Regions from separate parts of the Flavonifractor sp. HCP28S3_F3 genome, predicted to be linked through region 1. Evidence: predicted binding sites of a transcription regulator. Region 1 holds the regulator's gene; the other holds the start of a gene.
The links. Region 1 encodes NrdR, which represses ribonucleotide reductase genes. Its sites were predicted from a motif close to CACNANATNTNGTG; they were not measured.

Region 1 (3,835 bases):
CAGTCCTACTTTGGGGTTAAATGTAATGATGGATCCCTTTCCCATTCGCAGCAGCACGATCAGGAAGAACAGGCAGGCCACGCAGTTTGACAGGCAGGTGGCAATTCCGGCACCCAGCACCTCAAGTCCGTCCGGCATCAGCACGAACATAAACAGCGGGTCCAGCGCGATATTCAGCAGCCCGCCCAAAATGATGCCGGCTCCCGCTTCCTTGGAGCGTCCGATGCTTCGGATCAGGTTGGCCTGCACATTGGAGAGCACAGTAGGTATCCCACCCAGAACAATGACACAAAGCGCATACTGTCTGGCATATGTATACGTATTTTCCCCTGCGCCCAGCAGATTCAGAATTGGGCCCATAAACAGCCCCATCCCAACCGCAAAGATAGCCGCAATAAGTGCGCCCAGATACAGAGAAAACGTACCGGCCCGCCGGGCTTCATCCGTCTGTCCCTGCCCAAGCAGTCTGGAAATCAGTGCACCACCGCCAACTCCCGCCAGTCCCGCCAGGCAAAGCGTAATGTTGAACACCGGCAGGATCAGTGAGGTACTGGCTACCATGTAGGGATTGTCTGTCTGCCCCACATAAAAGGTATCTGCCATATTGTAGATCAGTACAATAAGCTGACTGGCAATAGCGGGAACGACCATTACCCGCAGCGCTGTGGGAATGGGGAGCTTTTGGAACACATCCTCCCGAGAAATCGCTGTATTTGCTTTCATAACCTCCACCTTCACATAGCAAAAATTCCCGAAAACCTAAGTTTTCGGGAATTTTTGGAGCTAGTGGTGGGAATCGAACCCACGGCCTGCTCATTACGAGTGAGCTGCTCTACCTCTGAGCCACACTAGCAATTTCCTGCGCCCAAACGGAGCGCAGATAATATATTACTATACTTAGGCCGCCTTGTCAATCTTTTCATCAGAAAACAAAAGAGGCCGGAGCCTTGCTCCGGCCTCTCCCCTTCTGGTTTGGTCAGGACCGTTCGCTCTTGTCCTGATGCTGGTTCTTCTTCTTATTCTGCATCTGGGTAGCCTGAGGATCCATCTGAGAATCGGGCTTCTGGTTTCTGGATTTCATGTTCTGTCCGTTGCCTTGGTTCTGCATAGCGCTCACCTCGCTTTCACCACCCCTATTCTGCCCCATTACTGGAAAATAATACGGAAAATTTTTCTTTTTCAGGGATACCATATCGTGTGTCTTTATGGTATAATTCCATCAAATCCATACAAGGGAGGCAAAGTGCCATGAGATGCCCTTATTGTGCTCACCCTGAGAGCAAGGTCGTCGATTCCCGCCCCTCTGATGAGGGTGCCAGCATCCGCCGCCGCCGCGAGTGTCTGGAATGTCACAAACGGTTCACTACCTATGAGACGATGGAAAGTCTGCCTCTCATGGTCATCAAGAAGGACGGCAGCCGCCAGAGCTTTGATAAGAGCAAGCTGCTTAACGGTATGATCCGAGCCTGTGAAAAACGCCCCGTCTCCTTCAATACTCTGGAGGCCATTGCCAACGAAATCGAGCAGAGCCTGCAGAACGACATGGACCGTGAGATCCCATCCGCTAAGATCGGCGAGCTGGTGATGGACCGTCTGAAAGGCGTGGATGAGGTGGCTTATGTCCGCTTTGCCTCAGTCTATCGTCAGTTCAAGGATATCAGTACGTTTATGGCAGAGCTGAACAAGCTCCTGGCGGAAAAATAAATTTGATGCCTCACTTTAAGACATAACCTGCCTATCCTCCAAACAAACTCACTTAGCAAAGAGGACGCCTGTCAGCAGACAGGCGTCCTCTTCTGTTCCTTTAATTAGGCCAGCTGGGCCTTGGCCATCTCGGTCAGGGCGGTAAAAGCGGCCTTGTCGTTCACGGCCAGCTCAGCCAGCATCTTGCGGTTGATCTCCACACCGGCCTTCTTCAGACCGTTCATAAAGGTGGAGTAGTTCATGCCGTTGCTCTTGCAGGCGGCGGAAATACGGGTGATCCACAGCTGACGGAAGTCACGCTTCTTCAGCCGGCGGCCGGTGTAAGCGTAGGTCAGGGACTTCATGACCTGCTCGTTGGCCATCTTGAAGTGCTTGCTCTTGGCACCCCAGTAGCCCTTGGCCAGCTTCAGGATCTTATTTCTTCTCTTGCGCGTCATCATCGCGCCTTTCACTCTAGCCATTGTAAAAAGCCTCCTATTTTAAGGTAAAATCGTTCTTATCTTATTTGTAGGGGATCAAGCGCTTGATGGCGGGCTCGTTGGTCTTGTCCGCATAAGCGCCGGCGCGGAGGCCTCTCTTGCGCTTGGTGTCCTTGCCGTGGCCGTTGAGCAGGTGGGACTTGAAAGCATGGGCGCGCTTGACCTTGCCGGACTTGGTCAGGCTGAATCTCTTCTTCGCGCCGGAGTGAGTCTTCAGTTTAGGCATGGTGGTTTACTCCTTTTCTGTTCAATTCGAGCGTAGGGATTCGTTCAGGACTTTTTGCCGTCCTTGGCAGCCTTGGGAGAGAGGAAAATGGACATATGCCGTCCGTCCAGCTTGGGGTCCTTGTCCAACGCGGCCACCTCACTGCACTGCTCCGCGAACTTCAGCAGCAGATCCTTGCCGATATCGGTGTGAGCCATCTCACGACCGCGGAAGCGGACAGTGACCTTGACTCGATTGCCCTCGGCCAGGAACTTTTGGGCATTGCGGAGCTTCACATTGAAGTCATTCACGTCGATGCTCGGCGACATGCGGACTTCCTTGATCTCCACCACATGCTGATTTTTCCGCGCTTCCTTCTCCCGCTTGGTCTGCTCAAATTTGTACTTTCCGTAATCCATGAGCTTGCACACGGGCGGATTCGCCGTGGGAGAGATCTTCACCAGGTCCAGGTTCTGCTCCTCAGCACGCTCCAGTGCCTCCCGGGCAGACATGATTCCCAGCTGCTCCCCTGTTTCTGAGACCAGTCGGACTTCCTTGTCGCGGATCTCCTCGTTGATCTGATGACCCTGTTTGCTGATACGAAAGCACCTCCATTTCACATTCGCGTAAAAAAACACGGCTACCGTTTCGGTACCCGCGCTACACAACACACACGCGCTCTAAAAGAACGCCTGTGAAACCGGATTAACCTCTTTGCCTGTGGCTGGAGGTGAGGACGGGGGTACCGAACCTGCTTTGTTTTGCTTTGATAGTATAGCAGACTGTTTGCGCCTTGTCAAGAGAAAAATCTTCTCCCCTTTCCCACTTTCTTTTTGTGCGAAAATGTGGCAAACTAATGGAGAGGAGGGAATAAAATGCGGCATTCTGTCTTGAAGCATCTGTCTGTTCTTTGTCTCACACTATGCCTGATAACCGGGTTCGTTCTGCCGGTATGGGCCGCCTCCCCTGAACCTGTTTATGAGAGCACAGTCCTGTTCACTCATGACACACACGACCACTTTCTTCCCATGCCGGATGATGCCGGCGGCGAGTATGGCGGTTATACCCGCCTTGCCACTCTGCTGAACCAGGAGCGGGCCAAGCACCCTGACGCACTTACGCTGGATGGCGGCGACTTCTCCATGGGCAGCCTGTTCCAGACCATCTATACCAGCCATGCTCCTGAACTGCAAGCTCTGGGCGCCATGGGGTATGATGTCACTACCCTTGGTAACCACGAGTTTGATTACCGGGCCGCTGGTCTGGCAGATATGCTGAACGCCGCTGTGGACAGCGGCGCTCCCCTGCCCGCTATTGTCCAGGCCAATTACAAGCCGCCGGAAGCTGACACGGAATCCTGGGAAGCCTGGGAGCAGTATGGGATTCAGGACTACATCATTATCGAGCGCGGCGGAATCAACTATGGCATTTTCGGCCTGATGGGTGA
Region 2 (3,835 bases), on a different contig from region 1:
CCCGCCTCGTCGTTGACGATGTCGGAGTTGCCGCCCATATCGGTAGCGATCACCGGCAGTCCGGCGGCCATGGCCTCGATGATGAGGAAGGACAGGGCCTCATGCTGAGAGGAGTTCACATACAGGTCGGAGCCCTTGTACAGGTTCTTGATGTCCTTGCGGAAGCCGATGAATTTTACCTGCTCCTCCAGGCCCAGCTCCTTCACCTGCTCCTTGGAGGGCTCCAGCAGGGGACCGTCGCCAGCCAGCACCAGGGTAAAGGGTACCGCCGTCAGCTCGGTCAGCCGCTTAATGGAGTCGATCAGGTACTTGTGCCCCTTATCCTCAGCAAAACGGGAGGCGCACAGCATGACGAACCGATCCTCCGGCAGATCCAGCTCGGCCCGCATGGTGGACTCCGAGCGGTCTCCCGCCCAGGCGTCCATATCCACCGCGTTGAAGATCACCTGGATCCGGTCGCCGCTCCAGCCGTTGGCAATGAGCTGCTCCTTGCCCTTGTTGCACACAGCGATCATCTGGTCCTGACGCTTGTCCATAAAGCGGTTGGACAGCCGGGTGACGAAGTCATTGGCCAGCACGAAGTGGTTGGTGTACACCACACGGATCTTCTTGTTGTACTTCTTGGCCAGCAGGGCGGTGTAGTGCTCCCGCAGGTAGTGGCAGTGGACCAGGTCGATATCCCACTCCTCGCAGAGCTTGGCCAGCTCCTTGGCGGCCTTCTTGTCGAACCGGCGGCGCATCTCCACCCGACGGCAGGGCACCCCCATCTCCTCCAGCCGCTCTACCAGCAGCCCGCCCTCGTTATAGGCGAAGAAGGGCTGCACCAGTCCGTCCTGGGACAAGTAGCGCACCAGAGTTTCCACATAGCGTTCTGTGCCGGCTTTTCCGGCAAAATTGAGCAAATAGAGCACCTTCATCATGGAAGGATACCCCCTTTTCTGAATGATTCAGCGCCTCCTATTTTACAGGAAACGGCCAGGGAAATCAACCGGCATTTAGAGCAGGTAGGTGACGCAAAGGCCCAGGGAGAGCAGGCAGAAGCAGATCACACCGGGATTTTCAAAAAATACCCGCCAGGTCCAGCCGGCGGACAAGTCCACCGTGGATGGAGGAAACCGCAGATCCCGCCGCAGGGCGGTGAGGAACACAATGCCCAAGACAACGGCTCCCAGCACCAGGGCGGTCAGGAGCAGGGTCCCGAACTCCCCCAGAGGCTCCAGCAGGGGGAGCAGGCCCACAGAGATGAAATTGATCATGGCGTGGAGCAGGATATTTTGCCAGATCCGGCCGGTGCGCAGGGCCACGTAGCCCAGTACCAGGCCGATGGCAACGGCGTAAAACAGCTGATTCAGGTTACCGTGGAACAGACCGAAGCACAGAGCAGAAGCGATGACTGCAAAGCGTCCACCATAGGGACGGAGACGGTCCAGCAGCAGCTTGCGGAACATCAGCTCCTCTGACACTGGGGCAATGACGCAGCCAAGCAGGATATTGAGTATGGTAGGGTAAGCGCCGATCTGATCTACCGGGTTGGTCACGGCATTTCCCCGCAGCAGACCGATGAGGTCCGTGAGGATCAGAGTGAAGTAATTGGCCACGTACATGACACACAGACAGATCACATAAGCCTGAAAGAAACGGGCAGGGCCCAGGGGACGAGCCTCCGGCCGGGGAGGTGCGGAGACGCCCCGCAGCACCAAACAGAAAATAGGGAAGCTCACGCCATAAACGGAGACCACCGAGAGATCCCACAGGAAAACAGGGCCGTTCAGCAGTTGAGGCGACAGCAGTCCCACAGGCACTGAAACTACCACCTGGACGACCAGCATGGACAACATTTGGGCGAACAGAGCCCAGCCCAGTCGAGAAAAATATTGGCAGTGTGCGCGCAGCTCGCTGGGAGCAAGATGCCCAGAGGGCGTGATACGCCAGTCTTCCATAGGGTTTCCTCCAGAAAAAGCAACAATTTTTCTTTATTATATCAGGAAAGGTGTACGGGGACAAGAAACAAAATGTTTGACAAGCTGTGTTTATGTGATACAATATCTTGTGCTATTCAGAAAAATAGAAGGAGAGAGGACCATGCCTATATCTGATAACGCCAAGGCGGTGCTGGAACGGCGCTATTTGGCCCGGGATGAGCAGGGGAACCCCACCGAAACGGTGGATGGCCTGTTCCGCCGGGTGGCCAACGCCATCGCCGAAGGCGACCGACATTTTGATCCCAAGGCTGACGTGGTGGCTACCGCCAAGGCCTTTTACGAGATGATGACCAACCTGGACTTTCTGCCCAATTCCCCTACCCTGATGAACGCGGGGCGTCCCCTGGGCCAGCTGTCTGCCTGCTTTGTGCTGCCGGTAGCCGACTCCATGGAGGACATTTTTGACGCCATCAAGAACGCTGCGCTGATCCACAAGAGCGGCGGCGGTACTGGCTTCTCTTTCTCCCGCCTGCGTCCCAAGGGCTCCACGGTGAATTCCACCGGCGGCGTGGCCAGCGGCCCCATCTCCTTTATGAAAGTATTCAACGCCGCCACCGAGGCGGTAAAGCAGGGCGGCACCCGCCGGGGAGCCAACATGGGTATCCTCCGGGTGGATCATCCCGATATCATGGAGTTCATCACCTGCAAGAACGATACCAGTGAGATCACCAACTTTAACATCTCTGTGGGTATCACCGAGGCCTTTATGGAGGCGGCGGGGAAGAATGCCATGTACGACCTGGTGGACCCCGCCACCGGACGGGTCACCGGCCAGCTCAACGCCAAGGAGGTCTTTGACACCATTGTCACCTCCGCCTGGCAGACCGGCGAGCCGGGCATCATCTTCCTGGATCGGCTCAACCGGGACAACGCGGTGCCCGGCCAGGGTGAGATCGAGTCCACCAACCCCTGCGGTGAGCAGCCGCTGCTGCCCTATGAGAGCTGCAACCTGGGCTCCATCAACCTGGTCAACCACATCACCAAGACGGTGGCGGGCTGGGTGCTGGACCGGGCCAAGCTGGAAAAGACCATCCGCACCGCCGTCCACTTCCTGGACAACGTCATCGAGGTCAACCAGTACCCCCTGCCCGAGATCGACCAGATGACCCGCTCCACCCGGAAAATCGGCTTGGGTGTCATGGGCTTTGCCGATATGCTGCTCTACATGGGCGTGCCTTATAACAGCGAGGAGGGCGTGGCCCTGGCCCGGGAGATCATGGATACCATCAATACCATCGGTCACCAGGAGAGCGAGAAGCTGGCTGAGAGCCGGGGCGCCTTCCCCCTCTTTGAGCAGAGCATCTTCAAGGATGGTAAGCCCATCCGCAACGCCACCGTTACCACTATCGCACCCACCGGCACCCTGTCCATCATCGCCGGCGTGTCCTCCGGTGTGGAGCCTGTGTTTGCTTACGCCTACATCCGCAACGTCATGGACAACACCCACCTCATTGAGACCAACCAGATCCTGAAGGACAAGCTGGTGGAGGCGGGGATCTACTCCGACGAGCTGATGCAGAAGATCGTGGAGCAGGGCTCCCTGGCCCATGTGGATGGCATCCCCGAAGAGATCAAGCGGGTATTCGTCTGCGCCCACGACGTCTCTCCCATCTGGCATGTGCGGATGCAGGCCGCCTTCCAGGAGTACACCGACAACGCGGTGAGCAAGACGGTGAACTTCCCCAACTCCGCCACCAAGGAGGAGGTGGCCGAGGTCTATCGCCTGGCCTTCACTCTGGGCTGCAAGGGCACCACCATCTACCGGGACGGCAGCCGCAATGAGCAGGTGCTCAATATCGGCAAGGTTAACGATGGCAAGGAAGCTTCTGCGCCTGCCGGCCGTGTATGCGAGG

Region 2: the regulator NrdR is predicted to act here: its motif matches at 2,039-2,052, upstream of ACTNB1_RS04590 (vitamin B12-dependent ribonucleotide reductase).

Annotation. Positions count from the first base shown of each region.
Region 1 is NZ_JBQHUF010000001.1:386,520-390,354, reverse strand. It holds gene ACTNB1_RS01970 (MATE family efflux transporter) at 1-723, opposite strand, end outside; tRNA gene ACTNB1_RS01965 (tRNA-Thr) at 779-853, opposite strand; gene ACTNB1_RS01960 (hypothetical protein) at 977-1,108, opposite strand; gene nrdR (transcriptional regulator NrdR) at 1,249-1,704, shown strand; gene rplT (50S ribosomal protein L20) at 1,809-2,165, opposite strand; gene rpmI (50S ribosomal protein L35) at 2,206-2,409, opposite strand; gene infC (translation initiation factor IF-3) at 2,454-3,026, opposite strand; gene ACTNB1_RS01935 (bifunctional metallophosphatase/5'-nucleotidase) at 3,264-3,835, shown strand, end outside.
Region 2 is NZ_JBQHUF010000003.1:133,394-137,228, forward strand. It holds gene ACTNB1_RS04580 (glycosyltransferase family 4 protein) at 1-920, opposite strand, end outside; gene ACTNB1_RS04585 (lysostaphin resistance A-like protein) at 996-1,940, opposite strand; gene ACTNB1_RS04590 (vitamin B12-dependent ribonucleotide reductase) at 2,083-3,835, shown strand, end outside.